4 regions of the Enterobacter sp. FW301-JW81 genome follow, and region 1 is predicted to be linked to each of the others. Evidence: predicted binding sites of a transcription regulator. Region 1 holds the regulator's gene; each other region holds the start of a gene.
What was found. The regulator CRP, encoded in region 1, controls carbon source genes, mostly activating them, when cyclic AMP is high. The targets are predictions, from matches to a motif close to ATGTGANNNNNNTCACAT.
Positions count from the first base shown of each region.

Region 2: AC3WOK_RS08065 (YfcZ/YiiS family protein) is a predicted target of CRP. The motif match lies at 2,360-2,377, and genes of this name have one in related genera.
Region 3: serC (3-phosphoserine/phosphohydroxythreonine transaminase) is a predicted target of CRP. The motif match lies at 5,527-5,544, and genes of this name have one in related genera.
Region 4: AC3WOK_RS04970 (sugar transporter) is a predicted target of CRP. The motif match lies at 4,870-4,887, and genes of this name have one in related genera.

Region 1 covers NZ_JBYTBA010000008.1:141,685-149,591, reverse strand. The annotation lists gene AC3WOK_RS21315 (hydrolase) at 1-482, shown strand, start outside; gene AC3WOK_RS21310 (YheU family protein) at 479-697, shown strand; gene AC3WOK_RS21305 (phosphoribulokinase) at 728-1,597, shown strand; gene AC3WOK_RS21300 (OsmC family protein) at 1,677-2,081, opposite strand; gene crp (cAMP-activated global transcriptional regulator CRP) at 2,393-3,025, shown strand; gene AC3WOK_RS21290 (YccS/YhfK family putative transporter) at 3,083-5,170, shown strand; gene argD (bifunctional acetylornithine/succinyldiaminopimelate transaminase) at 5,167-6,387, opposite strand; gene pabA (aminodeoxychorismate synthase component 2) at 6,474-7,037, opposite strand; gene AC3WOK_RS21275 (putative adenosine monophosphate-protein transferase Fic) at 7,068-7,652, opposite strand; gene ppiA (peptidylprolyl isomerase A) at 7,759-7,907, opposite strand, start outside.
Region 2 covers NZ_JBYTBA010000002.1:229,304-237,210, forward strand. The annotation lists gene mlaA (phospholipid-binding lipoprotein MlaA) at 1-743, shown strand, start outside; gene fadL (long-chain fatty acid transporter FadL) at 788-2,116, opposite strand; gene AC3WOK_RS08065 (YfcZ/YiiS family protein) at 2,483-2,767, shown strand; gene fadI (acetyl-CoA C-acyltransferase FadI) at 3,013-4,323, shown strand; gene fadJ (fatty acid oxidation complex subunit alpha FadJ) at 4,323-6,470, shown strand; gene sixA (phosphohistidine phosphatase SixA) at 6,680-7,165, shown strand; gene smrB (endonuclease SmrB) at 7,214-7,765, opposite strand.
Region 3 covers NZ_JBYTBA010000001.1:214,801-222,707, reverse strand. The annotation lists gene ihfB (integration host factor subunit beta) at 1-162, opposite strand, end outside; gene rpsA (30S ribosomal protein S1) at 333-2,006, opposite strand; gene cmk ((d)CMP kinase) at 2,118-2,801, opposite strand; gene aroA (3-phosphoshikimate 1-carboxyvinyltransferase) at 2,987-4,270, opposite strand; gene serC (3-phosphoserine/phosphohydroxythreonine transaminase) at 4,339-5,427, opposite strand; gene AC3WOK_RS00965 (DUF421 domain-containing protein) at 5,590-6,282, opposite strand; gene ycaO (30S ribosomal protein S12 methylthiotransferase accessory factor YcaO) at 6,410-7,907, shown strand, end outside.
Region 4 covers NZ_JBYTBA010000001.1:1,028,721-1,036,627, forward strand. The annotation lists gene ydeE (efflux MFS transporter YdeE) at 1-364, opposite strand, end outside; gene eamA (O-acetylserine/cysteine exporter) at 559-1,461, shown strand; gene marB (multiple antibiotic resistance protein MarB) at 1,494-1,712, opposite strand; gene marA (MDR efflux pump AcrAB transcriptional activator MarA) at 1,746-2,126, opposite strand; gene marR (multiple antibiotic resistance transcriptional regulator MarR) at 2,147-2,581, opposite strand; gene AC3WOK_RS04965 (MarC family NAAT transporter) at 2,837-3,502, shown strand; gene AC3WOK_RS04970 (sugar transporter) at 3,598-4,794, opposite strand; gene AC3WOK_RS04975 (PhzF family phenazine biosynthesis protein) at 4,972-5,760, shown strand; gene AC3WOK_RS04980 (PhzF family phenazine biosynthesis protein) at 5,788-6,579, shown strand; gene AC3WOK_RS04985 (SDR family NAD(P)-dependent oxidoreductase) at 6,576-7,253, opposite strand; gene AC3WOK_RS04990 (NanQ anomerase/TabA/YiaL family protein) at 7,255-7,725, opposite strand; gene AC3WOK_RS04995 (sialidase family protein) at 7,722-7,907, opposite strand, start outside.

The DNA of each region.
Region 1 (7,907 bases):
CGCCGTTTATGCTGGAGCAGTGCAGCTACCACATGGAGAAAGGCTTTTCTCGCGTCTATCAGCGCTACCTGCTCAACCTGCTGAAAGCCAACGCGGCGCGTAAGCTGAAGGCCTATCCTGATACCCTTCCGGTGAGCCTGCGCCAGCTGAAAAAGGTGCGCCGTATTCGCGAGTTCGACGATCTGATCACCGCGAAAATCCACGGCTTCGCCGATGCGATTGACTACTATCGTCAGTGCAGCGCCATGCCGCTGCTCAGCAAGATCACGCAGCCGACGCTTATCATTCATGCCAAAGATGACCCTTTTATGGATCATCACTCGATCCCCGCTCAGGAATTCCTGCCCGACAACGTTCACTATCAGCTGACGGAGCACGGTGGCCACGTTGGGTTTATCGGCGGCACGCTGCGCCGCCCGAAAATGTGGCTTGAGACGCGTATTCCTGACTGGCTAACCCCTTATCTGGACGGTGCAAAATGATTATTCCCTGGCAGGATCTGGCTCCCGAAACGCTCGATAATCTGATTGAAAGCTTTGTATTACGCGAAGGCACCGATTATGGTGAACAAGAACGCTCGCTTGAGCAAAAGGTCAACGATGTAAAGCGCCAGCTGAAAAGCGGCGACGTGGTGCTGGTGTGGTCAGAGCTGCATGAGACGGTCAATATCATGCCCCGCAACGCGTTTCACGGCTGATCTTCCACCCATTTCAGTCAGGGAGTTGCTATGTCTGCCAGACATCCGGTTATTGCCGTTACGGGGTCGAGTGGTGCGGGAACCACCACCACCAGCCTCGCCTTTCGCAAGATTTTCGCCCAGCTGAATCTCCGTGCGGCGGAGGTCGAAGGCGACAGCTTTCACCGCTACACGCGCCCTGAGATGGACATGGCCATCCGTAAGGCGCGCGATCTGGGTAAACACATCAGCTACTTCGGCCCGGAAGCCAATGACTTCGGCCTGCTGGAGCAAACCTTCCACGAATATGGCCTGAGCGGCACAGGGCAGTCCCGTAAGTATCTGCACACTTACGACGAAGCCGTGCCCTGGAACCAGGTACCGGGCACCTTTACCCCCTGGCAGCCGCTGCCGGAACCCACCGACGTGCTGTTCTACGAAGGATTACACGGCGGCGTGGTCACGCCCCAGCACGACGTGGCGCGCCACGTGGATCTGCTGGTCGGGGTGGTTCCTATCGTTAACCTGGAGTGGATCCAGAAGCTGACGCGTGACATGAGCGAGCGCGGCCACTCGCGCGAGGCGGTGATGGATTCCGTCGTTCGCTCAATGGAAGACTACATCAATTACTTAACGCCGCAATTCTCCCGCACGCACATTAACTTCCAGCGCGTGCCGACGGTGGACACCTCCAACCCGTTTGCCGCCAAAACGATCCCTTCTCTGGATGAGAGCTTTGTGGTGATCCATTTCCGCAATCTTGAAGGCATCGATTACCCCTGGCTGCTGGCGATGCTGCAGGGCTCGTTTATTTCGCACATGAATACATTGGTGGTGCCGGGCGGAAAAATGGGACTGGCAATGGAGCTTATCATGACGCCGCTGGTGGAGCGGCTGATGGAAGGGAAGCAGATCGCATAATCATTTTTGCCCGGTGGCGCTGCGCTTACCGGGCCTACAATCCGTAGGGCGGGTAAGCGCAGCGCCACCCGCCAAAAGATTAAGCCTCGATCACTTCATACGAATGGGTAATTTTTACCGCTTTCTCCAGCATTAACGCCACAGAGCAGTACTTCTCCGCAGACAGGTCCACCGCGCGTGAGACCGCCGCGTCTTTCAGCGCTTTACCGGTGACAACAAAGTGAAGATTAATGTGGGTGAACAGGCGTGGCGCCTCTTCCCGGCGCTCTGAGGTGAGTTTGACCTCGCAATCCGTCACGTCATGACGGCCTTTTTGCAGAATCGACACCACGTCAATCGCGCTGCATCCGCCTGCCGCCATCAGCACCATTTCCATTGGGCTTGGCGCTTTATCACCGGAGTTACCATCCATCAAAATCTGGTGTCCTGACGCGGACTCGCCCAGGAACGTTAAACCTTCAACCCACTTCACGCGCGCTTGCATATTTTTGAACTCCAACGTTGCATTTTTGGTGACAGATTACGCGTGCGTTACATTTCTCGCAATGGAAGGCGACCTGCATCATGCTGAAGCGAGACACCAGGAGACACGCGGCGAAAGCTATGCTAAAACACTCAGGATGCTACAGTAATACATTGACGTTACACGTGTATGCAGAGGACATCAAACTTTACTGGCTGCGAAACGTTACGGTAGCCGACTTCCCAGGGTATGGGTAAGAATTCGATTGCAACCCCAGAGTCCGGATGCATCTGATGACTCTGGTGACAGCTTATAACAGAGGATAACAGCGCATGGTGCTTGGCAAACCGCAAACAGACCCGACTCTCGAATGGTTCTTGTCTCATTGCCACATTCATAAGTACCCATCGAAGAGCACGCTGATTCACCAGGGTGAAAAAGCGGAAACGTTGTATTACATCGTTAAAGGCTCGGTGGCAGTGCTGATCAAAGATGAAGAAGGGAAAGAGATGATCCTTTCTTATCTGAACCAGGGCGATTTCATCGGTGAACTGGGCCTGTTTGAAGAGGGCCAGGAACGTAGCGCCTGGGTTCGTGCAAAGACAGCATGTGAAGTGGCTGAAATTTCTTACAAGAAGTTCCGTCAGCTGATTCAGGTTAACCCTGACATCCTGATGCGTCTTTCTTCCCAGATGGCGCGCCGTCTGCAGGTCACCTCTGAGAAAGTGGGTAACCTCGCCTTCCTGGACGTAACTGGCCGTATTGCACAAACGCTGCTGAACCTGGCGAAACAGCCAGACGCAATGACCCACCCGGACGGCATGCAAATTAAAATTACCCGTCAGGAAATTGGTCAGATCGTCGGTTGTTCCCGTGAGACAGTGGGCCGTATCCTGAAAATGCTGGAAGATCAAAACCTGATCTCCGCCCACGGTAAAACCATCGTGGTCTACGGAACGCGTTAATTCCGCTTAAACGGCGTGTCACCGCAGGGTGTCACGCCGTTTTTGTCTCTACTCCCCATGTGGCGCAGGCTGATCTATCACCCCGAAGTTAACTACGCACTGCGACAAACGCTGGTGTTGTGTCTTCCTGTGGCCGTGGGCTTGATCCTCGGACATCTTCAGCAAGGTCTGCTGTTTTCTCTCGTGCCCGCCTGCTGCAACATCGCCGGTCTGGACACGCCGCATAAGCGCTTTTTCAAACGTCTGACTATTGGCGGCTGCCTGTTTGCGGGCTGCAGCCTCGCCGTACAGCTTCTGCTTGCCCGGGACATCCCGCTGCCGCTGATCCTGACCGTGCTGGCCATGACCCTCGGCGTCACCGCCGAAATCAGCTCGCTGCACGCCCGCCTGCTTCCCGCCTCGCTGATTGCGGCCATTTTCACGCTGAGCCTCGCCGGGAATATGCCGGTGTGGGAGCCGCTGCTGATCTACGCTCTGGGGACGCTGTGGTACGGGCTGTTCAACTGGTTCTGGTTCTGGCTGTGGCGCGAACAGCCGCTGCGTGAATCTCTGAGCCTGCTCTATGTGCAGCTGGCGGATTACTGCGAAGCCAAATATACCCTGCTCACCCAGCATACCGATCCGGAAAAATCCTTGCCGCCGCTGCTGACGCGCCAGCAAAAGGTGGTAGATCTGATAAGCCAGTGCTATCAGCAGCTGCACATGCTCGCCGCCAACAAAAACCACGAATACAAACGGCTGCTGCGCACCTTCCAGGTCGGTCTCGATCTGCAGGAACATATCTCCGTTAGCCTTCACCATCCGCAGGAGGTACAAAAGCTGGTCGAGCGCAGCCACGCCGAAGCGGTGATCCGCTGGAACGCGCAGACAGTATCGGCACGTCTGCGGGTCCTGGCTGACGATATTCTCTACCACCGCTACCCCACGCGCTTTAACATGGAAAAACAGCTCGGCGCGCTGGAGAAAATCGCACGCCAGCATCCGGATAACCCGGTTGGCCAGTTTGCCGCCTGGCACTTCAGCCGCATCGCCCGCGTGCTGCGCACGCAGCGCCCGCTTTATCCCCGCGATCTGATGGCGGATAAGCAGAAACGGTTGCCGCTACTGCCCGCGCTCAGAAGCTATCTTTCTCTTAAATCATCCGCCCTGCGCAACGCCGCCAGGATCAGCGTTATGCTCAGTACCGCCAGCCTGATGGGCATGGCGCTGCATCTGCCGAAACCCTACTGGATCTTAATGACCGTGCTGTTTGTCACCCAGAACGGCTACGGCGCCACGCGGGTGCGTATTCTGCACCGGGCCGGCGGAACGATGGCCGGGCTGATTATTGCGGGCGTGACGCTACACTTCCACGTGCCGGAAGGCTATACCCTGGCTGGCATGCTGGCGATTACGCTGGTGAGCTACCTGATTATCCGCAAAAACTACGGCTGGGCGATGGTGGGCTTTACGGTGACGGCGGTGTATACCCTGCAGCTGCTCACGCTCAATGGTGAACAGTTTATTGTCGCCAGGCTGATTGATACCCTCATTGGCTGCCTGATTGCCTTTGGCGGCATGGTCTGGCTGTGGCCGCAGTGGCAAAGCGGGCTGCTCAGGCAGAACGCCCACGACGCGCTGGAGGCCGACCAGCAGGCCATTCGATTGATCCTGAGCGACGACCCGCAGCCCTCCCCGCTGGCCTATCAGCGCATGAAGGTCAACCAGGCGCATAACGCCCTGTTTAACTCGCTCAACCAGGCGATGCAGGAGCCGGGCTTTAACTCGCACTATCTGGCGGACATGAAGCTCTGGGTGACGCACAGCCAGTTTATCGTCGAGCATATAAACGCCATGACAACGCTGGCGCGCGAGCACACGATGCTGACGCCAGACCTGGCCCAACGTTACCTGCAGTCGTGTGAAATTGCGCTGCAGCGATGTCAGCAGCGCCTGGAATATGACTCGCCGGGCGAGTCGGGAGATTCGAACATTCTGGAAGCGCCGGAGACGTTAACCCACGGGCCAATGAGCACCCTGGAGCAGCATTTGCAGCGCATTCTGGGGCATCTGAACACCATGCACACCATTTCGTCGGTGGCATGGCGTCAGCGTCCACATCACGGGATTTGGCTCACCCGCAGGCTGAAGCGGACGGCGTATTAACCTTTTACGATCTTCGCGACCGCAGCGGCAAAACGGGTTAACCCGTCTTCAATGTCTTTGTCTTCCACCACCAGCGACGGTGCAAAACGCATCACGTCCGGACCCGCGTTCAGCACCATCACCCCTTCGTGGGCGGCGGCGTGCAGGAAATCGCGCGCGCGGCCTTTGTACTGCGGCTTCAGCTCGGCACCAATCAGCAGCCCCATCCCGCGGATCTCGCTGAACACGTCGTACTGGTCGTCAATCTTTTGCAGGTGTTTTACGAACAGCTCGCGCTTCGCGTTCACGCCGTTCAACACCTCAGGCGTGTTGATAATATCAAACGCCGCGCCCGCCACAGCACTCGCCAGCGGGTTGCCGCCGTAGGTAGAGCCGTGAGAGCCCACGTGGAACGCGGAGGCGATATCCTGGGTCGTCAATACTGCACTCACCGGGAAGCCGCCGCCGAGCGCTTTGGCGCTGGTCAGAATATCCGGCGTCACGCCGTAGTGCATGTAGGCAAACAGATCCCCGGTACGGCCCATTCCACACTGAACTTCATCAAAGACCAGCAGCGCCTGATGCTCGTCGCACAGTTCGCGCAGCCCTTTCAGGAATTCCGGCGTGGCCGCCGTCACGCCGCCTTCGCCCTGAATAGGCTCCACCACCACCGCGCAGGTGTGATCGTCCATTACCGCTTTCACCGCATGCAGATCGTTAAACGGCACGTGGACAATATCGGCCGGTTTCGGGCCAAAACCGTCGGAATACTTCGGCTGACCGCCAACGGAGACGGTAAAGAAGGAGCGCCCGTGGAAGGCATTGTGGAAAGCGATAATTTTGGTTTTGTACGGACTGTGGCGCGTGGTGGCGTAGTAGCGCGCCAGCTTGAAGGCGGTTTCGTTGGCTTCGGTACCGGAGTTCATAAACAGCACGCGCTCGGCAAACGTGGCATCAATGATCTTGCGGCCTAGACGCAGCGCCGGTTCGTTGGTGAACACGTTGCTGGTGTGCCACAGGGTTTCGCCCTGGGTTTTCAGCGCGTCCACCAGCGCAGGATGGCAATGACCGAGCGCCGTAACCGCAATCCCGCCCGCGAAATCCACGTACTCTTTACCCTGCTGATCCCAGACGCGGCTGCCTTTTCCCTTCACCGGGATAAACTCAGCCGGTGCATAAATCGGCAGAATCACTTCATCGAATGTCGCGCGGGTAATTGCTGGTTGTTCAGTTGCCATGTCATGCCCATCCATTTTATGTCACATCAATTGTGAAAATATAATCACAAAATATGCATAAAAAATCACGGCAAGGCAACAGATATTCAGCGATTGAGGAAATTTGCCAGCAGCGCGTGCCCCTGTTCGCTGAGGATGCTTTCCGGGTGGAACTGCACGCCTTCGAGATCCCATTCGCGGTGGCGAATCCCCATGATCTCCTGCGACTCGCTCCAGGCCGTCACGTCAAAGCACTCAGGCAGCGTCGGTGGGTCAATCACCAGCGAATGGTAGCGCGTCACGGTTAAAGGATTATTAAGCCCCGTAAATACTCCGGTACCGGCGTGAGTGACCGGAGAGGTTTTGCCGTGCATCACTTTCGCGGCACGCACGATGGTAGCGCCAAACGCCTGGGCAATCGCCTGGTGGCCCAGGCAGACGCCCAGAATCGGCAGCTTGCCGGCATAGTGCCGGATGACATCCAGAGAAACACCCGACTCCGACGGCGTACACGGCCCGGGTGAAATCACGATTTTCTGCGGAGCCAGCGTCTCAATATCGGCGAGATCGATCTCGTCGTTGCGGCGGACAACCACCTCTGCACCCAGTTCACAAAAATACTGGTAAAGGTTCCAGGTGAAGGAATCGTAGTTATCAATCAGCAGAATCATGGCGGCTCCCGAAAAAAATGCCGCCCTATTCTACTCAGATTCCCGCGCTTCGCTCACTACTTTGGCAAAGATCGCGCTCAGCGCGGACAAATCACCCGTTGCGCCACTTCGGTTAGCGGCGACCCACTGCTCGGGATCGATATCGCGCCAGTCCAGGGCGTAATCCGCATGAATGGCCAGTTGCTCGAAGAAAACGCGTTGGGCAATACCGTTGCCGCGCATAAAAGGATGCAGCATATTGATTTCGCAGTAATAGTGGCTAATTCTGTCAACAAACGCCGCTTTCTCAAGGCCAGCCAGATACTTCTCGCTTTCCAGCGCCGCCATCAGCTCGTTACCCATCTTTTCGATGTATTCGAAATGGCAGAACGGAATATCGCCCTTAAAAATATCGTCGGTACGGAACTCGCCTGCCCCCTTCATTTCACTGCGATACAGGTGTCGATGAATGAGGCACAGATGGGGTAACCCGGGCGCGGGAGGCCCAAGCTCCAGCGTCTCAATATGGGGTTCTGAGGGACCAATACCTTTTTCAAGGAGACAACTGGCCTGAAGATTGACGTTACGCTGCTGCTCCCAGAGACGGGATTTTTGCTTATCGGTGAGTTTTTTCACTTAACGCCTCCCTGAATAGTCCGTTTGCCACAAGTATAAGCAGCAAAACGCGCTTTCGCAGGGAGGGCTAAATCATACGGGCGAGGATCGCCCGTATTTAAGACAATTACGGCAGCACTTTCGCGGAGAGGATAACCACCGGTTTTGACGGCACATTCTGGTACGGGCCGACGTCATGGGTAGGCACCTGAGAAATCTTATCAGCCACATCCATTCCTTTCACAATTTTACCGAAAACGGCATAACCGAAATCAC
Region 2 (7,907 bases), on a different contig from region 1:
GGCTGTCGGCGCTTGCGCTGGGCGCGACGATGCTTGTGGGCTGCGCCAGCTCCGGGGAGCAAACGGGACGCTCCGATCCTCTCGAAGGATTTAACCGCTCAATGTATAGCTTCAACTACAACGTGCTGGACCCGTATGTGGTTCGCCCGGTGGCTGTAGCATGGCGTGATTATGTTCCCCAACCTGCGCGTAACGGATTAAGTAACTTTACCAGCAACCTCGAAGAGCCTGCGGTCATGGTGAACTACTTCCTGCAGGGTGACCCGTATCAGGGGATGGTGCACTTTACCCGCTTCTTCCTGAACTCCATCTTGGGGATGGGTGGCTTTATCGATGTCGCCGGCATGGCTAACCCGAAACTGCAGCGTGAACAGCCGCACCGTTTCGGCAGCACGCTGGGCCATTATGGCGTCGGATATGGCCCTTACGTGCAGTTACCGTTCTACGGCAGCTTTACTATCCGTGATGATGGCGGCGATATGGTGGATACGCTGTATCCGGTCCTGTCGTGGCTGACCTGGCCGCTGTCGATTGGTAAATGGACGGTAGAAGGGATTGAAACCCGCGCGCAATTGCTCGACTCTGATGGCCTGCTGCGTCAGTCTTCAGATCCGTACATTATGGTGCGTGAAGCGTACTTCCAGAATCATGACTTTATCGCCAACGGCGGTAAGCTGAAGCCGGAAGACAACCCGAACGCGAAGGCTATCGAAAACGAACTAAAAGATATTGATTCGGAGTAAATAAAAAAGGTGAGCAATGCTCACCTTTTTTGATTTCAGCGCAATTAGAACGCGTAGTTGAAGTTCATACCATACAGCCAGGCTTTACCTTCGGAAGAGAACTCATACGGACCTTCCTTGAAGTTAACTTTTTGACCGTGCATGTAAGAGATACCGGCATCAACCGAGGCATCTTTGTTGAAGGCATAGGTCGCACCTGCGCTCAGCCAGAAGCGGTCCTGATCCGGAATAGAGATGGAACGCTTGTCGGCAGGTACCGGGCTGTCATCGAAGGCAATACCGGTACGGAACGTCCAGTTGTCATCCATGTAGTAGGTGGTCCCCAGCGCGATGCGGTAAGCGTCGCGGAAGCTTTCATCTTTATAGAAGAGCGTGTCGCCCTTGCTGTTGGTCGCTTTCAGCTCCTGGAACTGACTCCAGCTGGTGTAGGTCAGGCTATAGTGAATTGCCCACTGCGGTGCCACTTTGTTATAACCAGACAGTTCCCACATTTCCGGCAGGTGCAGGCTCAGAGAACCGCCGGTGGTACTGCCGTTGGTGCCCATCGGCAGGCCGAAGTTGCCGAGGATCTGGTTATAGGCAGAAGGCAGGCTGCTCTTATAGTCGCCATCAAAGTCGATTTTTACTTCGGAACGGTAGGTAAAGCCGTAACGGTTGTTCTTATCGAGTTCGTACAGGATACCGGCGTTCCAGCCAAAGCCCCACTCGTCACCCTTCAGATAGGCAATCTGGGTGTCTGCCGGAATGCCCGCCACTTGCTGCGCCAGTGGTGGTGGCAGCGCGCCCGATCCCGCCACGATTTTGCCCAGGTCGCCCGCGTAGCGTTCGATTTTCGCTTTGGCATACACGGCGTCAAAGCCAACGCCAAAGCTCCAGTGATTGTCCAGACGGTAAGCACCGCTCAGGTTCAGGTTTAGGGTTTCCAGGTCGGTTTTACCGCCAAACGCCCCAGCGGCATAGTTATCACCAAACTCGGTCGCTAAACCGTAGTTAGAGGTGACGGAGGCACCCCAGCCAAACTGGTCGTTGATAGGTGCGACGAAGTGCAGGTTTGGCACCCATGCCGTTGGCGCGATGTTATCTGCATTCAGGCTGGCGCCCGTCGGAGAACGACCTGAAATATCAACGCCTGGATCGACAAAAATAGCACCAGCAGAGAAGGTCGGACGATCGAACATCATGATCAGCGCAGGGTTACGACTCGCGTTACCCGCGTCATCCGCGATCGCACCTTCCCCGGAATACGCACGGCCAAGGCCAGAGGAAGAAAATTCGTTTAACTGAAAGCCCGCTGACCAGGCGGAAGTAGAGACGATTGCCACTGCGACTGCCAGCGCAGTTTTGTTGAACAGGGTTTTCTGGCTCATGACCATAACCTCATTGAGTTATTTTTATTCAATAATTGTTACATACCGTAACAGGAGCGCGAAGTGTAGGGTCTGAGGTATGACATACAAATCAGACCAGTGGCGTGAGTATAGGTCTGACCAGCTAGAATGTTGCAAGTTTGTTTATTAATATTTTCAAACATGTTTCTTGAAACGAGATCTGGTTGGCAAAATTGTGACCATCGCGACTCACCCAAAAGGGTGGTTTTTGTTTTAGATCATTTTTTAGTGTGATATTGGTCACTTATCCGCTTTTACGCCATTAACGGCTGGAGAGAGCCAGCGCCGGGGCGTAAAATATCAGCATCGTGTTTATCTCGCGCGCTGCGCGAATACAGAGGAAATTGAGCTATGAGTAAATGCAGTGCTGATGAAACCCCGGTTTGCTGCTGTATGGATGTTGGGACCATCATGGACAACACCGATTGCACCGCCTCTTACAGCCGCGTATTCACCAACCGTGCCGAAGCGGAAGAGACCCTGGCTGCGCTGAGCAAGCGCGCGCGCGATGTTGAATCCGATCCGTGCGAAATCAAGTCTACCTTCACCGAAGTGGACGGTGGCGTGAAGCTGGACATCGATTTTGTCTTTGCCTGCGAAGCCGAAACGCTGATTTTCCAGTTAGGCCTGCGTTAATCCTTTTTGCCCGGCGGCGCTTCGCTTGCACGGGCCTACGATTTTGTAGGCCGGGTAAGGCAACGCCGCCACCCGGCAACATACCGCACAAATGCCTCTGCCATGCACGGGCATTTTTCTTTTTCTTCTCTGTGTTTTAGCTCGCACTTTTTCGTTTCCCCGATTGGCTGAATGTAAAAAAATGGTTAAGACTATTATCAGGTCAGACCACTTTATGTTTGAGTTAATTTTTACAGGGGAGTGTTATGAGTCAGGCATTACCGCTTATTACCCGTCAGGGCGATCGCATTGCCATCGTCAGCGGATTGCGCACGCCATTTGCGCGTCAGGCAACGGCGTTTCACGGCATACCGGCTGTCGACCTGGGGAAAATGATAGTGGGAGAGATGCTGGCTCGCAGCGAAATTCCGCCTGAAGTCATCGAACAGCTGGTTTTCGGCCAGGTTGTGCAGATGCCGGAAGCGCCTAATATTGCGCGGGAAATTGTTCTCGGTACCGGGATGAACGTTCATACCGATGCCTACAGCGTCAGCCGCGCCTGTGCGACCAGTTTCCAGGCCGTTGCTAACGTTGCTGAAAGCCTGATGGCGGGCACTATTCGTGCCGGGATTGCAGGTGGGGCGGATTCCTCTTCGGTGCTGCCGATTGGCGTCAGTAAAAAGCTGGCGCGCATCCTGGTGGATGCCAACAAAGCCCGCACGACGGGGCAGAAACTCAAACTCTTATCGCGTTTACGCCTGCGCGACCTGATGCCTGTGCCACCTGCCGTCGCGGAATACTCTACCGGCCTGCGCATGGGAGATACCGCTGAGCAGATGGCAAAAACGTACGGCATCACCCGCGAACAGCAGGATGCCCTGGCGCATCGTTCACATCAGCTTGCGGCAAAAGCCTGGTCGGAAGGCAAGCTGACCGACGAGGTCATGACCGCCTATATTCCCCCTTACCGCGAACCGCTCTCGGAAGATAACAACATTCGCGGCAACTCGACGCTGGCGGATTACGCAAAACTGCGCCCAGCGTTTGACCGCAAGCACGGTACGGTAACGGCGGCTAACAGTACGCCACTGACGGATGGGGCCGCCGCCGTGATCCTGATGACCGAATCCCGCGCGAAAGAGCTGGGCATCACCCCTCTGGGCTATTTACGCAGCTATGCCTTCACCGCCATTGATGTCTGGCAGGACATGCTGTTAGGGCCTGCCTGGTCCACGCCGCTGGCGCTGGATCGCGCGGGGCTGACGCTGGCTGATTTAACCCTGATTGATATGCATGAAGCGTTCGCCGCGCAAACCCTGGCCAACGTACAGCTGCTGGCAAGTGAGCGTTTTGCACGCGACGTGCTTGGCCGCGCGCATGCCACGGGCGAAGTGGATCAGAGTAAATTCAACGTGCTGGGGGGCTCCATCGCCTACGGTCATCCGTTTGCGGCGACGGGGGCGAGAATGATCACGCAAACATTACACGAGCTACGCCGTCGTGGCGGCGGTTTTGGTCTCGTCACCGCCTGCGCGGCGGGTGGGCTGGGTGCAGCAATGGTTCTGGAGGCTGAATAATGGACATGACATCTGCATTTAACCTAACGGTTCGCCTCGATAACGTCGCCGTGATAACCATTGATGTCCCTGATGAAAAGATGAATACCCTGAAGGCCGAGTTTGGTGTTCAGGTGCGCGCGATGCTAAAGCAGATCCGCGAAAACAAGGCTATTCGCGGCCTGGTGTTTATCTCTGCCAAGCCGGACAACTTTATTGCCGGGGCCGATATCAACATGATCGCCCGGGCGCAAAGCGCGCTGGAGGCGGAAGAGCTGGCGCGTCAGGGCCAGCAGGTGATGGCGGAGATTAATGGTCTGCCGATCCCGGTCATCGCAGCCATCCACGGTGCCTGTCTGGGCGGTGGGCTGGAGCTGGCGCTGGCCTGTCATAGCCGCATCTGTACTGACGATGCGAAAACCGTTTTAGGCCTGCCTGAAGTGCAGCTCGGCCTGCTGCCTGGCTCCGGCGGAACGCAACGTCTGCCGCGCCTGGTGGGCGTCAGCACGGCGCTGGAGATGATCTTAACCGGTAAACAGCTGCGTGCCCGCCAGGCGCTAAAGGCCGGTCTGGTCGATGACGTCGTACCGCATTCCATTTTGCTGGAGGCTGCCGTTGAGCTTGCGCTGAAGGGACGTCAGGCAAAACGTCCTTTGCCGGTCCGCGAGCGCATGCTGGCCGGGCCACTGGGGCGAACGCTGCTGTTCAACATGGTGGGCAAAAAGACCGAACAAAAAACCAAAGGCAACTACCCGGCGGCAAAGCGGATCCTGGAGGTTATTGAAACCGGGCTGTCTCAGGGAAGCAGCAGCGGCTATGCCGCTGAGGCCAAAGCCTTTGGCGAACTGGCGATGACGCCGCAGTCACAGGCGCTGCGCAGCATCTTCTTCGCCAGTACAGACGTGAAAAAAGATCCCGGTAGCGAGGCGCAGCCTGCTCCGCTGCGTGCCATTGGCGTGCTGGGTGGTGGGCTTATGGGCGGGGGCATCTCATTTGTTACCGCCAGCAAAGGTAAATTGCCTGTACGTATCAAAGACATTAATCCTAAGGGGATCAACCACGCGCTGCAGTACAGCTGGCAGAACCTTGATCAAAAGGTAAAACGCCGCCATATCAGAGCTAGCGAGCGGGATAAGACCCTGGCGCTAATCTCCGGCACGACGGACTACAGCGGCTTTGCCCACCGCGATCTGGTGATTGAGGCCGTGTTTGAAGACCTGGCGCTTAAGCAGCAGATGGTCGCTGACGTTGAGCAACATTGCGCCCCGCATACCATTTTTGCCTCAAACACGTCGTCATTACCGATTGGCGATATCGCGGCGAAAGCCGCGCGTCCGGAGCAGGTGATAGGCCTGCACTTCTTTAGCCCGGTCGAAAAAATGCCGCTGGTGGAGGTGATCCCACATGCCACGACCAGCCCGCAAACCATCGCCACCGTAGTGAAGCTGGCTAAAATGCAGGGCAAGACGCCGATCGTGGTGGCGGACAAAGCTGGCTTTTACGTCAACCGCATTCTGGCCCCCTACATAAATGAAGCCATGCGGCTGCTGACGGAAGGCGAGAAAATTGAGCACGTCGACGAGGCGCTGGTAAAGTTTGGTTTCCCCGTTGGCCCAATCCAACTTTTGGATGAGGTGGGAATAGACACCGGCACTAAAATTATACCAGTGCTGGAAGCTGCCTATGGCGATCGTTTTAGCCCACCTGCAAACATTGTTTCTGCAATTTTGAAGGACGATCGCAAAGGGAGAAAAAATGAACGTGGTTTCTATCTTTACGGCGCGAAAGGGCGTAAAAGCAGAAAACAGGTCGACCCTTCGGTTTATGGGCTTATTTCGACCACCGGTCAGGGAAAACTGTCCGCCGTTCAGTGTGCTGAACGCTGCGTGATGATGATGCTCAATGAAGCGGCGCGCTGCTTTGGTGAGCAGGTGATCAAGAGCGCGCGCGATGGTGACATCGGCGCGGTATTTGGTATTGGTTTCCCGCCGTTCCTTGGCGGCCCGTTCCGTTACATGGATACGCTCGGCGCGGATGAAGTAGTTGCGATCCTGCAACGTCTGGCTTCGCAATATGGTCCACGGTTTACACCGTGTGACGAATTATTGCAGATGGCGGAACGGGGCCAGACATTTTGGTCCGCAAGGGAAACTGTCCTCGTAAGCTGAGGTCAAAGAAGGGTAAATCCTGAAGTGAATGAACCTGTTCTGGCGATTTTGTAAACAGAGATTGACTATACTTACGCCATTGAGGTAAAAAACAGCGTTTCATTCACCGAATGGATCAGGCACAATGCCCGGCCATCGGGTTTTCTACCTCTCAGCATTTATCGCGGGTAGTTAACGCCGGTGATTCTGGTTAACAAAAGCGGTGCAATATGCAAGTTTTTATCATGCGTCACGGCGACGCGGCACTCGATGCCGCCAGTGACTCAGTACGTCCTTTGACCGTCTGTGGCTGCGACGAATCTCGTCTGATGGCGACCTGGCTTAACGGTCAAAAAGTGGACATCGAACGCGTTCTGGTGAGTCCGTTCCTGCGTGCAGAACAGACGCTGGATGTGGTGGGGGAGTGTATGAACCTGCCGGCCAGTGTGGATGTTCTCCCTGAACTCACCCCCTGTGGCGATGTAGGCCTTGTCAGCGCTTATCTTCAGGCGCTGTGCAATGAAGGTGTCGCTTCCGCGCTGGTCATTTCCCACCTGCCACTGGTTGGCTATCTGGTATCTGAGCTGTGCCCGGGCGAAACACCGCCTATGTTCACGACATCCGCCATTGCTAATGTCTCTCTGGACGAAACGGGCAAAGGTGTCTTCAACTGGCAGATGAGCCCGTGCAACCTGAAGATGGCAAAAGCCATCTGACGTGACGTGCGTTAGGGCGGGGGAGCACAATTTGCCCCCGCCGTCCTGTCAGGGTAATTCTGGCGGCTGCCACTCTTCCACTTCTATCAACACCAGTAATGCGGCATCTCCGCCGTACTCTTTGGGTGCCTGATGGAAAGCCATCACGTGTGGATGCTGAGCCAGCCACAGCGGTGTCTGTTGCTTCAGAATGTGTTTACCGTGGCCATGCATCACGCAGGCGCAAAAAACATGCTCGCGGCGACAGGCCGCGATCAGTGCTCCCAGCTCCTGTTTGGCCTGCATCTGCGTTAACCCGTGCAGATCGAGAAACAGCTCAGGCGAATAATCCCCGCGGCGTAATTTTTTCAGCTCAAAATGGCTGACGTCTTCGCGTACATACTTCACAGCCCCTTGCGTATTGAGCAGCGGCTGAAATTCATCTGAAAAATAGTGGCTGTTATCCGCCTGCTCCTGCAGCAGCCGTTTGACCGGTACTTCGCTGATTTTTTTACGCTGCGGGCGGTGGACGATGGTGTCCTGAGCGATTTTACGCGTCCCGGTCATCAGCTGTCGGAAGAGCGCCTGATCCTCCTCAGTGAGCGATGTTTTCTTTTTCATTCGTCATTCTCATCTCGTATTTCCGATAGTGTACCCGACTAAACGCATTTTTTAACCTCAAGCGCGACGCGTCATTGCTGATTTATCGCCGTCTTCATGGCAAACTAGCCGCCGAAAATTATGCGAGCATGCCCTGGAGGAA
Region 3 (7,907 bases), on a different contig from region 1:
GTGCAGAGAAAAACTACCGAAACCGCGGATTTCAATGCGCTCGCCCTGGGCAAGAGTGGAAGCCATATGCTCCAGCATCTCTTTTACGGCATCTTCCACTGCCTTGGCAGGGATATGCGGTTGCTGACTGGCAAGTCTTTCAATCAATTCTGACTTGGTCATGATTCCTCCGGTTCCTTTCAAACCAATTAGCTGAACAGCTCATTAAACAAGGGCGGCCGTAGCCGCCCTTTGTTATTGATTACAGGACGAATCCTGCAATCTGTCAAGTTTGCTCCTCATCCTTCGCACTGTAAATATGTTACAGGTCAAACGATGCTGAGAACCTGATATTACTCGCCTTTAGCTGCTTTGAAAGCTTCAGCCATTGCGTTGTTAGAGAAGTTTGCATCTTCCTGTTTGTTAACAGTTGCGATTGCATCTTTCTCATCAGCTTCGTCTTTAGCACGAACAGACAGGCTGATTGCACGGTTCTTACGGTCAACACCGGTGAACTTAGCTTCTACGTCGTCGCCTACGTTCAGAACCAGAGTGGCATCTTCAACGCGGTCACGGGAAGCTTCAGAAGCGCGCAGGTAACCTTCAACGCCGTCAGCCAGTTCTACGGTTGCGCCTTTAGCGTCAACTGCAGTCACTTTACCGTTTACGATTGCGCCTTTCTTGTTCAGTGCAACCCAGTTGTTGAACGGATCTTCTGCGAGCTGTTTAACGCCCAGGGAGATACGCTCACGCTCTGCGTCAACCTGCAGAACAACTGCAGCGATTTCGTCGCCTTTTTTGTATTCACGAACTGCTTCTTCGCCTGCAACGTTCCAGGAGATGTCAGACAGGTGAACCAGGCCATCGATGCCGCCGTCCAGGCCGATGAAGATACCGAAGTCAGTGATAGACTTGATTTTACCTTCAACACGGTCACCCTTGTTGTGGGTTTCCGCGAACTGCTGCCATGGGTTGTTTTTGCACTGTTTCAGGCCCAGGGAGATACGACGACGTTCTTCGTCGATATCCAGAACCATCACTTCCACTACATCACCAACGTTAACAACTTTGGATGGGTGGATGTTTTTGTTGGTCCAGTCCATTTCGGAAACGTGCACCAGACCTTCAACGCCTTCTTCGATTTCAACGAAGCAGCCGTAGTCAGTCAGGTTGGTTACGCGACCAGTCAGTTTAGTACCTTCTGGGTAACGCTTAGCGATAGCTACCCATGGATCTTCGCCCAGCTGTTTCAGGCCGAGGGATACACGAGTACGCTCGCGGTCGAACTTCAGCACTTTAACAGTGATTTCGTCGCCCACGTTCACGATTTCGCTTGGGTGCTTAACGCGTTTCCACGCCATGTCGGTGATGTGCAGCAGGCCATCAACGCCGCCCAGGTCAACGAATGCGCCGTAGTCAGTGAGGTTCTTAACGATACCTTTGACTTCCATGCCTTCCTGCAGGTTTTCCAGCAGCTGATCGCGTTCTGCGCTGTTTTCGGATTCGATAACGGCACGACGGGAAACAACAACGTTGTTACGCTTCTGGTCCAGCTTGATTACTTTGAACTCAAGCTCTTTGCCTTCCAGGTGCAGGGTGTCACGAACTGGACGAACGTCTACCAGAGAACCTGGCAGGAACGCACGAATACCATTCAGCTCAACAGTGAAGCCACCTTTAACTTTGCCGTTGATAACACCGACCACAGTTTCAGCTTCTTCGTAAGCTTTTTCCAGCGTGATCCATGCTTCGTGACGTTTAGCTTTCTCACGAGAAAGCAGGGTTTCACCGAAGCCGTCTTCTACTGCGTCCAGAGCAACGTCAACTTCGTCACCTACCTGGATTTCCAGCTCGCCCTGGGCGTTTTTGAACTGCTCTGCCGGAATGGCGGACTCAGATTTCAGACCAGCGTCAACCAGTACTACGTCTTTGTCGATAGCAACAACAACACCGCGAACGATGGAACCCGGGCGGGTTTCGATTGTTTTTAAGGATTCTTCAAACAGTTGAGCAAAAGATTCAGTCATGTTTAATCTTCAGGTTAATATTAACGTCCACCTGGCTCCGTGCCGGATGGGGTTGTTTCACATACCCGCCGTCAATCCATTGCAGCGGGGGTACTACTAAATCGGTCGCGATTACGCGAGTGCCAGTTTTTGGCGCGCATATTGTAGCGCTTTTTCAATCACTTGCTCAATAGTTAAACTGGTTGAATCCAGAACTAATGCATCTTCTGCAGGAACAAGTGGGGCGACGGCGCGGTTACGATCGCGGTCATCGCGCTCTTTTATCTCGGATAAAAGGCGATCAAAGTTAACACTAAACCCCTTTTCCTGCAACTGAAGCATGCGGCGTTGAGCACGTTCTTCCGAAGAGGCGTCAAGGAAAATTTTCACAGGCGCATCAGGGAATACCACGGTTCCCATATCACGTCCGTCAGCAATCAGACCCGGGGCTTCACGGAAAGCGCGCTGGCGACGTAACAGCGCCTCGCGAACGCGAGGGAATGCCGCCACCTGGGAGGCGGCATTCGCCACTTCCTGCGTACGGATTTCGCCGCTCACGTCTTCCCCTTCAAGGATGACCTCCAGATTGCCATCGGTCGACACGAAACGCACATCCAGATGCGCAGCCAGCGGAACCAGCGCCTCTTCAGACGCCACATCCACGTGATGATGCAGCGCAGCCAGAGCCAGCACGCGATAGATTGCTCCCGAATCTAAAAGATGCCATTGCAATGCTTCCGCCATCGCTTTGCACAGAGTACCTTTCCCTGCGCCACTTGGCCCATCAATGGTGATTACCGGGGCAACTGCCGTCATCTTTTTCTCCTTAAATAAGGCATACCGTTTACATGAACGCCGCGCATTATACGCGCCAACGTGCGCAACTGTTACCTTTGCGTGCAAATTACGGAATGATTGAAGCAGAGTGTAGAAGAAATGAGCGGAGGTGTTCGTAATGAAGCGTAAGCAAATGCCGCATCGGGTGATGCGGCAACATGTTATCAGGCCAGCGTGCTAATGCGTGCCAGCTGTTCGAAGTAGTCCGGGAAGGTTTTCGCCGTACATTTCGGATCGAGAATTGTGACAGGCGTGTCGGACAGCGCCACCAGCGAGAAGCACATCGCCATACGGTGATCGTTATAGGTTCCGATTTCCGCAAACTGCAGTTTTGCCGGAGGGGTTACGCGAATATAGTCTTCGCCCTCTTCCACCTCTGCCCCCACTTTACGCAACTCGGTCGCCATCGCGAACAGGCGGTCCGTCTCTTTTACGCGCCAGTTATAGATATTACGCAGCGTGGTGGTGCCTTTGGCGAACAGTGCCGCTGTAGCAATGGTCATCGCCGCATCCGGGATATGGTTCATGTCCATATCGATGGCGTTCAGCTCGCCGTGGGTACAGGAGATGAAGTCATCACCCCAGGTCACAACGGCCCCCATTTTCTCGAGCACATCGGCAAAGCGGATATCACCCTGCACGCTGTTGCGGCCAATACCGGTCACTTTTACCGTGCCGCCTTTAATGGCCCCTGCGGCCAGGAAATAGGAGGCGGATGAGGCATCCCCTTCAACGAGATAGTTGCCCGGAGACTGGTACTGCTGGGCACCGCGCACCACAAAGCGCTGATAGGCCTGGTTTTCAACCTCGACGCCGAAGGTCTTCATCAGGTGCAGTGTGATATCAATGTACGGTTTGGAAACCAGATCGCCCTTAATGGTGATAAGGGTATCCTGCGGTGCCAGCGGTGCGGTCATCAGCAGCGCCGTCAGGAACTGGCTGGACACACTGCCATCCACCTCAACGTTTCCGCCGGTAAAGCCCCCGCGCAGACGCAGTGGCGGATAATTTTCCTGCTCCAGATACTCAATCTGTGCGCCACCCTGGCGAAGGGCGTCCACCAGATGGCCAATCGGACGCTCTTTCATGCGAGGTTCGCCGGTCAGCACAATGTTGTTGCTCCCCAGACACAGGGCTGCCGCCAGCGGGCGCATCGCCGTACCGGCGTTGCCCAGGAACAGCTCAAGCTCTTCACCCGCGTGCAGCGCGCCGCCATTGCCGGTCACTTCGCAGCGAGTGCGATCGTCAGACAACGTGTAATGAACTCCCAACGCTTTCAGCGCATTGAGCATATGGCGCACGTCATCGCTGTCCAGCAGGTTTGTAAGGACGGTGGTGCCGTTTGCCAGAGCTGCCAGCAGCAGAGCGCGGTTCGAGACACTTTTTGAACCAGGCAGATTAATGGTGCCATCTACCCGCGCGATAGGTTGTAACGTCAGGGATTCCATGAAACTTAACTCTCAACTCAACATAATAAAAACCCCGCAGCAGCGCTGCGGGGGTGAAAACAGCGCAATTAACCGTGGCGACGTTCGAAATCGATCATGAAATCAGTCAGGGCTTTAACGCCTTCCAGCGGCATCGCGTTATAGATAGAGGCACGCATGCCGCCGACAACGCGGTGTCCTTTCAGCGCATGCAGGCCTGCCGCGAAGGACTCTTCCAGGAACACTTTGTCCAGGTTGCTGTCCGCCAGCTGGAACGGCACGTTCATGCGGGAACGGTTAGCGTTCGCCACATCGTTGCGGTAGAAGTCGCTCTTGTCGATCACGCCGTACAGCAGTTCGGCTTTCTGCTGATTCACTTTGTCCATCTGCGCCACGCCGCCGTTTTGCTTCAGCCATTTAAAGACCAGGCCGGAAAGGTACCAGGCGAACGTTGGTGGGGTGTTGAACATAGAGTCGTTATCGTTCAGCACGGTGTAATCGAGAATCGACGGACAGGATTTATGCGCTTTACCCAGCAGGTCGTCACGCACGACGACGATAGTCAAACCGGCCGGGCCTATATTTTTCTGTGCGCCCGCATAGATAACACCGTAGCGGCTGACATCAATTGGCGCAGAAAGAATGGTGGAGGAAAAGTCGGCGGCAACCACGACATCGCTGCCGAAGTTTGGCGTCTCGTCGATGGCAATCCCGTCAATGGTTTCGTTCGGGCAGTAGTGCAGATACGCTGCGTTATCTGAAAGCTGCCACTCGCTCATTGGCTTCACGGCGCGCAGACCGTCAACGGTTACTTTGGCGTCAATAACATTCGGCGTGCAGTATTTATGCGCTTCTTTAACGGCGCTTGCCGCCCAGTAACCCGCATCAACGTAGTCGGCCGTCGTTTTGTCTCCAAGGATATTCAGCGGTACGCCAGCAAACTGACCGCGCCCACCGCCGTGACAGAACAATACTTTGTAGTTCGAGGGGATATTCAGCAGATCGCGAAAATCCTTTTCTGCCTCTTCCGCCACCTGAATAAACTCTTTACCCCGGTGGCTGATCTCCATCACCGACGTCCCCAGACCATTCCAGTCACAAAGTTCCTGTTGAGCCTGTTTAAGTACGTCTGCCGGTAACATCGCCGGACCTGAACTGAAATTAAAGACTTGAGCCATTTCCCCTCACCACGCTAAAAGCCATAAGTTATAACTGTGGATATCGGTTTTATCATTCAGTGACACGCGCCGCAATGTCTAAAACTTATGACCCGTGAAATGTGCCCTACGTCACACAAAACAATCTGCCGCCTCGCTATGACAAAACCGACAAAATGGCTGTCAGGTGATGCGTTTAGCACGGCTAACCTTCGTCCATTCCGGATTTGCACAGCGAGGGCATAATTGACGATCCCCCGGCTGCATTGCAATCACGTGGCTACATCTCACGCAGGCATACTCGCCCGATTCGGGTACGGTTCTGAAACGCTCGATAAGCATATCCGGCAGGATACACAGTCCCGGCTTCACCTCGTCGTCAGAATAGTAATAGACGCTGATTTGACCGTTAGTTTCCATTATTGCCAGACGCACCTGCCCGAGCTGTTCAACGCTATTCAGACGAAGCTCCATAAAGAACTCAAACTCGGTCATATTGGCGCTCTGTACATTTTCCCAGGCCAGCTGTCCGTTCTCGACGATAACGACCGGCTTCCCTTCAAGCAGATCTTCCAGCTTTTCGCTTTTCGACATCAGCCACATGACAAGGCGGTAAAGCAGCGCCAGTGAGACAAAGACGATAAACACCGGCACCATCGGTACATCATCATAAAAGGCGACGTCCCCCGCTGCTGAACCCAGCGTCAGGATGATCAACACCTCAAAGAGCGACATCTGCCTTACGCCGCGACGGCCCGTAATCTTGAGAAACAGAAAGACCAGAACGAAGGTATACAGACTGCGCAGAGCGACTTCGCCTAAAAACTCAGGAGGGACTTTATCAAACGCCATCCGCTGGAGATCAAACGCTTTCATTTTTCTATGCCTTAACAGTAGGTTACTGAATGTAAGCATAGCTCAGGCTTTTATTTTCGCCGAAGATAGCACCCGTCACGCAAAACCCGTATCATTGCGCGCTTTACGTACGATAAAAGTGAACGCCATGACTCAAACGTTTATCCCCGGCAAAGACGCCGCTCTGGAAGATTCCATCGCTCGCTTCCAGCAAAAACTGACCGACCTGGGTTTTAACATCGAAGAAGCCTCCTGGCTCAATCCGGTGCCTCATGTCTGGTCCGTGCATATTCGCGATAAAGAGTGTGCCCTGTGCTTTACCAACGGTAAAGGCGCGACCAAAAAAGCGGCACTGGCCTCTGCGCTGGGTGAGTATTTTGAGCGTCTGTCCACCAACTATTTCTTCGCTGACTTCTGGCTGGGCGAAACCATCGCTAACGGCCCGTTCGTTCACTATCCAAATGAAAAATGGTTCCCGCTGACCGAAGATGACGAACTGCCGGAAGGTATTCTCGACGCTCGCCTGCGTGCCTTCTACGATCCAGACAGCGAACTGACGGCCAGCATGCTGATCGATCTGCAGTCCGGTAACGAAGATCGCGGTATTTGCGCCCTGCCGTTTACCCGTCAGTCTGATGAGCAGACCGTCTATATCCCGATGAACATCGTCGGCAACCTGTATGTGTCCAACGGTATGTCCGCCGGTAACACCCGCAATGAAGCACGCGTACAGGGTCTGTCTGAAGTCTTCGAACGCCATATTAAAAACCGCATCATTGCCGAATCTATCAGCCTGCCTGAAATTCCGGCCGACGTGCTGGCGCGTTATCCGGGCGTGGTGGAATCCATCGCCAAACTGGAAGCAGAAGGTTTCCCTATTTTTGCGTATGACGGCTCGCTGGGCGGTAAGTACCCGGTTATCTGCGTTGTGCTGTTTAACCCCACGAACGGCACCTGCTTCGCCTCCTTCGGCGCGCATCCTGACTTCGGCGTGGCGCTGGAACGTACCGTTACCGAGTTGCTGCAGGGCCGTAGCCTGAAAGATCTCGACGTGTTCACCCCGCCAACGTTTGACGACGAAGAAGTGGCCGAGCATACCAACCTCGAAACCCACTTCATCGACTCCAGCGGTTTGATCTCCTGGGATATGTTCAAGCAGGAGGCAGACTATCCGTTCGTGGACTGGAGCTTTGCCGGTACAACCGAAGAAGAGTTCGCCACGCTGATGGCTATCTTCAAAGCCGAAGATCAGGACGTCTATATCGCCGACTACGAGCACCTCGGCGTCTACGCGTGCCGCATTATTGTTCCCGGCATGTCCGACATCTACCCTGCCGAAGATCTGTGGCTGGCGAATAACAGCATGGGCGCGCATCTGCGCGAAACGCTGCTGGCTCTGCCGGGCAGCGAATGGGCGAAAGAAGATTATCTGAACCTGATCGCCCAGTTGGACGAGGAAGGCCACGATGACTTCACGCGCGTGCGTGAACTGCTGGGCCTGGCGACCGGTAAAGATAACGGCTGGTACACCCTGCGTATCGGTGAGCTGAAAGCGATGCTGGCCCTGGCGGGTGGCGACCTGGATCAGGCCCTGGCCTGGACCGAGTGGACCATGGAGTTCAACCAGTCGGTCTTCTCTGCCGAGC
Region 4 (7,907 bases), on a different contig from region 1:
AGAACCAGGCTTTAAGCACCGTCGAAAAAACGGAATAGGCGCAGTTGATCAGCGCAAAGAACAGCACCACCAGCGTGACGTTCCCCACCAGCGGGATCGCCACAAATCCAGCGATAAAAGCCACGATGGCGATCAGCATGTAGCGTTTTTTATCGAATTTGTCGGCCAGAATGCCAAACCCCAGGCTGAATACCACGCCAATGGTCAACGCAATCGTCAGGGCATAACCGATATTCTCGACGCTCATACTGTAGACGCGCGTGAGATAAATGGTCATAAACGGCAGCGTTGCCCCCCGACCGATGGTTAATAACAATGACGATGCCAGCAGCGCCGCGGTTGAGCGCCTGATAGATGGTTTCATATTCCTGCCCGACAAATGCTTATGCTTTTTTATGTTGTGTTCTAAAAGGAGTATCACGACATAAGGGGCTTGTATAGCGCCCAATTTATCCGTAAGTGCTTCGCCTGACTGCCAGAATTAATGATCTTCTCGTGGCGTACTTTTTTCTGTTACCTTGAAGTGTTAACAAATTATTAATAATTCAGGGGCAGGGTATGACGCGTAAAGACGGGCTGCTGGCGTTGCTGGTGGTCGTAGTATGGGGACTCAATTTTGTGGTCATCAAGCTGGGGCTGCACAACATGCCTCCGCTCATGCTGGCCGGTTTGCGTTTTATGCTGGTTGCGTTCCCGGCCATCTTCTTCGTTGCCCGTCCCAAAATTCCCTTAAAACTGCTGCTGGGCTACGGTTTGACCATCAGCTTTGGCCAGTTCGCGTTTCTCTTCTGCGCCATCAAGTTCGGTATGCCGGCCGGTCTCGCCTCGCTGGTCTTACAAGCGCAGGCGTTCTTTACCATTATTCTCGGCGCGTTTGTGTTTGGCGAACGCCTGCAGGGTAAACAGCTGGCGGGAATTACGCTGGCGGTGTTTGGCGTGCTGGTGCTGATAGAGGCCAGCCTGAATGGTCAGCACGTGGCGCTGCTGGGCTTTATGCTGACGCTGGCGGCGGGGCTGAGCTGGGCCTGCGGGAATATCTTCAACAAGCTAATTATGCAGCACGAGGCGCGCCCGCAGGTGATGTCCCTGGTGGTGTGGAGCGCCCTGATCCCCGTCTTACCGTTTATGGTCGCGGCGTGGATTCTGGATGGCCCGCAGGTCATGCTCAACAGCCTGGTCGAGATCGACCTGACCACGATCCTTTCGCTGGTCTATCTGGCCTTTGTCGCCACCATTGTGGGCTACGGGATCTGGGGATCGCTGCTGGGCCGCTATGAAACCTGGCGCGTCGCGCCGTTATCCCTGCTGGTTCCGGTGGTGGGGCTTGCCAGTGCGGCACTGTTACTGGATGAAACGCTGAGCGCGCTGCAACTGCTGGGCGCCGTGCTGATCATGGCCGGGCTGTACATTAATGTCTTTGGCCTGCGCGTGCGTCGGGCGACGCGGGTAAGAAAGGCATAAAAAAAGCCCCGCGTCTGCGGGGCAAAAACGAATCAGAGGCCGTGCTGATTATAATAAGGCACGCCTAATTCGTCGGATTTGTCGCTACCAGCACCCATATGGTTGAAATCATAAGGCGTCTGGTCATGTGCTGACGGCAAAATCATCGTATCAGGATTATTTTGCTGCGTTGCACGAGGGGTTTGCTCCGCGAAGGTCTGGCTGGAGAACAGCACCAGCAAGGCGAGGGCGGCGGAGGCGGTAACTTTCATGATTTCCTCGGTTACGTCTGTTACAGGCGATGATTAACTACAGTGTTTTAACGGATACAGGTATCGGGATTCGCCCGGCACGCTGGTGATTCGGTACTTATGAGGCGGCACGTCAAAATAGTTCTTGAACGTACGCGTCAGGGTTTGCTGCGATTCAAATCCGTAACGCTCCGCCAGATAAAGGATCGGCTCATTGCTTTCTTTCAGTTTCTGGGCAATTTCCGTCAGCTTGCGGCTGCGAATGTATTGTCCTAATGAATGGCCGGTCTCTTTTTTGAACATCCGTTGCAGGTGCCATTTGGAGTAACCTGAACGCTCAGACACTTTTTCAAGGGAGAGCGGCGATTCCAGGTTATCTTCGATCCAGTCCAAAATGCTATGAATGGTGATAGCGTCAGTATTGCGTCTGGACATCGTCATACCTCTTTTTCTGTTTACGGCAGTATTTTCTTCAGCAAGAGCTCAAGGGTTGCCACTTCATCTGCCGTTAAGTTTTTTGTTAGTTCCTGATGCAGTGTTTGTCCTACTAATTGATGACATTGCTCGCACATGGCCGCGCCATCGCTGGTCAGCTTCACCAGTACGCCGCGTTTGTCATTGGGGTTAGGGCTTCGTTCTACCCATCCTTTGCAGACGAGACGATCGAGCATGCGGGTCAACGCACCCAGATCGACAGAGAGCACCTTTTTCAGCTCAACCGGTGTGATACACACTTCGCAGCGAATGGAACACAGCACTTTGAACTGTGTTGCGGTGATATCCAGCGGTGACAGATAGTCGTTGAGCAGGCGATCTTTTTTCTGATTTACCATATGAATAAGACGACCCAGCGGAACAACGTCGTTAAAGATATCACTGGTGCTTTTCACAATGGTTGCCCTGGCAAGTAGTTAGTCACGGCAGATATTATTGCTCAGGCAAGTATAAGTCAACTGAATGAGTCGGCCGATGCCACGAATTGCTAAAACGTTTCATGAACTTTTTTTGAGGTCTTTCAAATCATATAGATAACTGTCAGTTATCTTTTCCCAAGGAAAATAATCCTTACGTTGCGCCCGTGGCTGAATGACAAACTTTCCCCCTATAATTGCTGAGTTAACTATGGATAAGGACAACAACGCACTATGTTGGATTTAATTAAAGCAATCAGCCTTGGGCTGGTGGTCTTGCTGCCGTTGGCTAACCCGTTAACGACGGTGGCGCTTTTCCTCGGGCTGGCAGGGAATATGAACAGCGCCGAGCGCAACCATCAGTCGCTGATGGCCTCGGTGTACGTGTTTGCCATCATGATGGTGGCCTACTACGCCGGGCAGGTGGTGATGAACACCTTCGGGATCTCCATCCCTGGCCTGCGCATCGCCGGGGGGCTGATCGTGGCCTTTATCGGTTTCCGCATGCTGTTCCCGGCGCAAAAGGCCCATGAGTCGCCCGAAGCGGCCAGCAAATCCGAAGAGCTGGAAACCGAACCGAGTGCGAATATCGCCTTTGTGCCGATCGCTATGCCGAGCACGGCGGGGCCGGGTACCATCGCGATGATCATCAGCTCCGCGTCGACGGTGCGCGACAGCGCAACCTTCCCGGACTGGGTGCTGACGGTTGCGCCGCCGCTGATTTTTGCGATTATCGGGATTATCGTGTGGGCGTCGCTGCGCAGCTCCGGCGCCATTATGCGCTGGGTAGGCAAGGGCGGCATTGAGGCGATTTCCCGTCTGATGGGCTTCTTGCTGGTCTGTATGGGCGTGCAGTTTATTATTAACGGCGTGCTGGAAATTATTAAGACTTATCATTGATGTGATTGCCGAGTGGCGCTGCGCTTACCCGGCCTACAAAAAGACGGATTTCGTAGGCCGGGTAAGGCGAAGCCGCCACCCGGCACCAACAACCCTCACCCGTGCTGCCCCTGTTCCTCCAGCGCCACCGGCCATTTACGGAAGATGAGCACTGACCAGACAAGCGCCACCAGTGCCGGAATGGCGCCCAGATAGCCAATCGCCGACATCGACAGGTGCAGGCTGACCTGGTTTCCCACCAGCGCCCCCGCGCCAATGCCCAGATTGAAAATGCCGGAAAAGAGCGACATCGCCACGTCCGTTGCATCCGGCGCCAGAGCCAGCACTTTCACCTGCATGCCCAGGCCAATCACCATGATTGCCACGCCCCAGAACAGGCAGAGGATCGCCAGATGGCTCTCGCTGCCCGCGGCGGGCATCAGCAGCAGCAGGCAGGCCAGCAGCAGGCCGATGGCGCTGCTCACAAGGGTGGAGGCATGGCGGTTGCCGAGCTTACCGAACAGCACGCTGCCAATAATGCCCGCACCGCCGAGGATCAACAGTAAGACGGTGGCAAAGCTGGCGCTAAAGCCCGCCACAACCTGCACAAACGGTTCAATGTAGCTGTACGCCGTGTAATGGGCCGTCACCACGATGGCGGTCAGCAGGTAGATGCTCAGCAGCGCGGGGCGGCGCATCAGCAGCGGCAGGCTTTTCAGCGAGCCAGAATGCTCGCTGGGCAGCGCGGGCAGCAGTTTTATCAGGCAGACCAGCGTAATCAGCGCGCCCATGCCGATGGCGAAGAAGGTGGTACGCCAGCCGAAGTATTGCCCCACGATGCGGCCAATCGGCAGACCCAGCACCATCGCCAGCGCGGTACCTGTCGCCAGCAGGCTCAGCGCCTGAGCGCGCTTACCCGCCGGCGCCAGGCGAATAGCCAGCGACGCGGTGATCGACCAGAACACCGCATGGGCAAAGGCAATGCCGATTCGGCTAATGACCAGCACCGTAAAATTCCACGCCATAAACGACAAAACATGGCTGGCGATGAACAGCACGAACAGCCCGATCAGCAGCCTGCGCCGCTCTATCTGGCTGGTCAGCAGCATAAACGGCAAGGACATCAGCGCCACCACCCAGGCGTAGATGGTCAACATAATGCCCACCTGAGCCGTTTCCATCTGGAAACTTTCAGCGATGTCAGACAACAGCCCAACCGGAACAAATTCTGTGGTGTTAAAAATAAACGCGGCAATGGCCAGCGTGACCACGCGTAGCCACGCAACCCTGCGGGAAACTGTGTTCGTTGTCATAGGGATGTCGGAGATTCGTTGCTGAAAAGAAGAGGAGACGATCTTAAAACGTTGAACGGCGAAAACTCAACCATTATGTGATGCAGATCTCAATATTTACCTTATGAAAGCGGTAGCCGGGGACGCTGTTTTCATTGAATATAAAAGAACAACACAATAAAAACAGGCGGTAAGACAATGCAGGAGATTGATTTTTATCTGGTCGATGCGTTCAGCGAGACCTCGTTTGGCGGCAATCCGGCCGCCGTTTGCCCGCTCAAGGAATGGTTACCCGACGAGACCTTGCTGAAACTGGCGCAGCAGCATAATCAGTCAGAGACGGCCTTTTTCGTCTGCAGCAAAGGCGGCATTGAGCTACGCTGGTTTACCACGCTTACCGAAGTCAACCTCTGCGGCCACGCTACGCTCGCGGCGGCGCATGTCCTGTTTAGCGAGCTGGACTACCCCGATTCGCGGATCCACTTCGATACCGCGTCTGGTCGCCTGACGGTCAGCCGGGAGGGGGAGTGGATGACGCTGGACTTCCCGGCATGCCCAACCCATGAAGAGACGCCCCCGCCGGAGATGCTCTCGGCGCTGGGCATCAGCCGCTACGTAGAAGCCCGTAAAGGGCGCGCCTGGCTGATTGTTCTGGACAATCGCCAGCAGGTTGAAGCCCTCGCGCCGCGCTTTTCGGCAATGACGCCTGGCGAGCATAAGGTGAGCGTTACGGCGCGCGGTGAGGGGGAATACGATTTTGTCAGCCGCTTTTTCTCCCCGGGCGTGTCCGTACCGGAAGACCCGGTTACCGGCTCCGCGCACACGATGCTGATCCCCTACTGGAGCGAGAAGCTGGGTAAAACGACGCTGTTTGCCCGCCAGGTTTCAGCACGAGGCGGCGATATACGCTGTGAGCTGAAAGGCTCGCGCGTGCTGATGGGCGGACAGGCCACGCTTTATCTGAAAGGCACAGTTTTTCTGCGCTAAATAGCCATAACAAGAGAGGAAGAGACAATGCAGGAAATTGATTTTTATCTGGTGGATGCCTTCAGCGACAAAACCTTCGGCGGCAACGCCGCAGCGGTATGTCCTCTCGAAGAGTGGCTGCCGGACGAGACGCTGCTCAAAATGGCGCAGCAGCATAACCAGTCTGAAACTGCCTTTTTCGTGCGCACCGACGGCGGGTTTGAGCTGCGCTGGTTCACCACGCTGGATGAAATTAACCTCTGCGGCCATGCCACGCTTGCCGCATCACACGTCATTTTCGAATACCTTGATTATCCGCATACCGAAATCACCTTCACCACGCGCTTTGTCGGCGAACTGACCGTAAAACGCAGCGGCGACTGGCTGACGCTGAACTTCCCCGCGTGGACGACGGAGCCTGTCGAAAACCCACCCGTGGTGCTGCTTAGCGCGCTGGGCATCACAGAGGCGAAAGAGGTGCGCGTCGGACGCGATTACATGGTGGTGCTGGAGAGCCAGCAACAGGTGGAAGCGTTAACGCCGGATATTGGGGCGATGCTTCCGCTGGATAAAATGGTCTGCGTGACGGCGCCGGGAGAGCAGTATGACTTCGTCAGCCGCTTCTTCTGCCCGGGGGAAGGGGTACCGGAAGATCCGGTCACCGGGTCTGCCCACAGCATGCTGATCCCGTACTGGAGCGAAAAGCTGGGTAAAACGTCACTGAACGCCCGCCAGGTATCGTACCGTGGCGGGGACCTGCGCTGCGAGCTGAAGGGCGACCGCGTGCTGATTGGCGGCCAAGCGACCCTGTATCTGAAAGGGCGCATCTTCCTGCGCTAGCCGAGTGAGGCGCCGCCGCATATCACCATCTCCTGGCCGGTGATGGCGGCGGCGTCGTCGCTAAGCAAGAAACTCACCAGTCCCGCCACCTCCTCAGGCGCGATGAGACGCCCGATTGGCGGACATTTGGGGGGCGAAGTTTCTCTCCCCGGCGCGCTGAGCATCGGCGTTTGGGTGGCGCCCGGCGCGACCACGTTAGCGGTTATCCCGCGCGGGGCCAGCTCCACCGCCCAGCTTCTGACCATCCCCACCATCGCCGCCTTGGTGGCAACATACTGCGATCGTCCCGCTGCCCCGCGGGAGGTTCTGCTGCCTATCGCCACCAGCCGTCCACCCGGGGCCATTGCGGGGGCAAAATGGTTAAACAACGCCTCACAGGCCATGACGTGAAGCTGCCACAGTGACGCGCTAACGCGGCTTTCCAGCTGGCCCAGCGGCGCGGCGGCCATCATCCCGGCGGCATGGATCACCGCCCCGGGCGTGGCGATGGTGTGCAGGGCGCTGCTCAGCGCGTCTGGGTCGGTGATATCAACGCGAAGGCAGGTGAATTCAGGGGTATCCGGCATCACGGCCCGTCGGCTGAGCCCGGTGACCTGCCAGCCCTCCGCCAGCAAACGCTTAACGATGGCCTCCCCAATTCCGGAGCTGGCTCCGGTAACGACGGCGTGGCGCATATCAGACCTCCAGCATCGCGCGCGGAATTTTAAACACCGCTTTGCGCACGGTCATCGGTGCCTCTGCGGCGCACAGCGCCTGGTGAGGTTCACCGGGACAAAACACCGCAAAGTCGCCCGCGGCCAGGCGGATCCTCACGCTGTGTTCGGCGGATGAAGCAATAAAAAGATCCGGCTTGCGCTCCTCGTCCCCCGGCCGGCCTGCGGGAAGCGCGCCAGCGTATATGTGCTCTTCACCGGCTAACACGATTTGGATATCCGCCCACTGATGATGATACTCCGTATGCCGCTCGGCACGCGGCTGGGTTTGCGCCGGGCCGACGTGGCAAAACCATGGCGCATCGTCTGGTTGCCAGCGCCCGTCATCGCGTTCGCTAAGCGCCTTAAGCGTGCAGTCCGGGCGCGAAAGCAGGGCGTACAGCGCCGGCGGGAGCCCTGCCAGCGGCAGGGCGTTGAGATGTCCGATAATCATACTGACTCCTTGACCCATTCTGGTGTCACCCGCACGTATTTGATGGCCTGGCGGAAGTACGTGTACGCGATATGCAGATCCCCTTCAGGACCCTGCTTGATGCTGGGATAGGAGAATTCGCGGTTGAGCTTTTCCAGCGAGTTGTTGGTCATGCAGTAGCCATCCCCCTCGTCCAGATGACG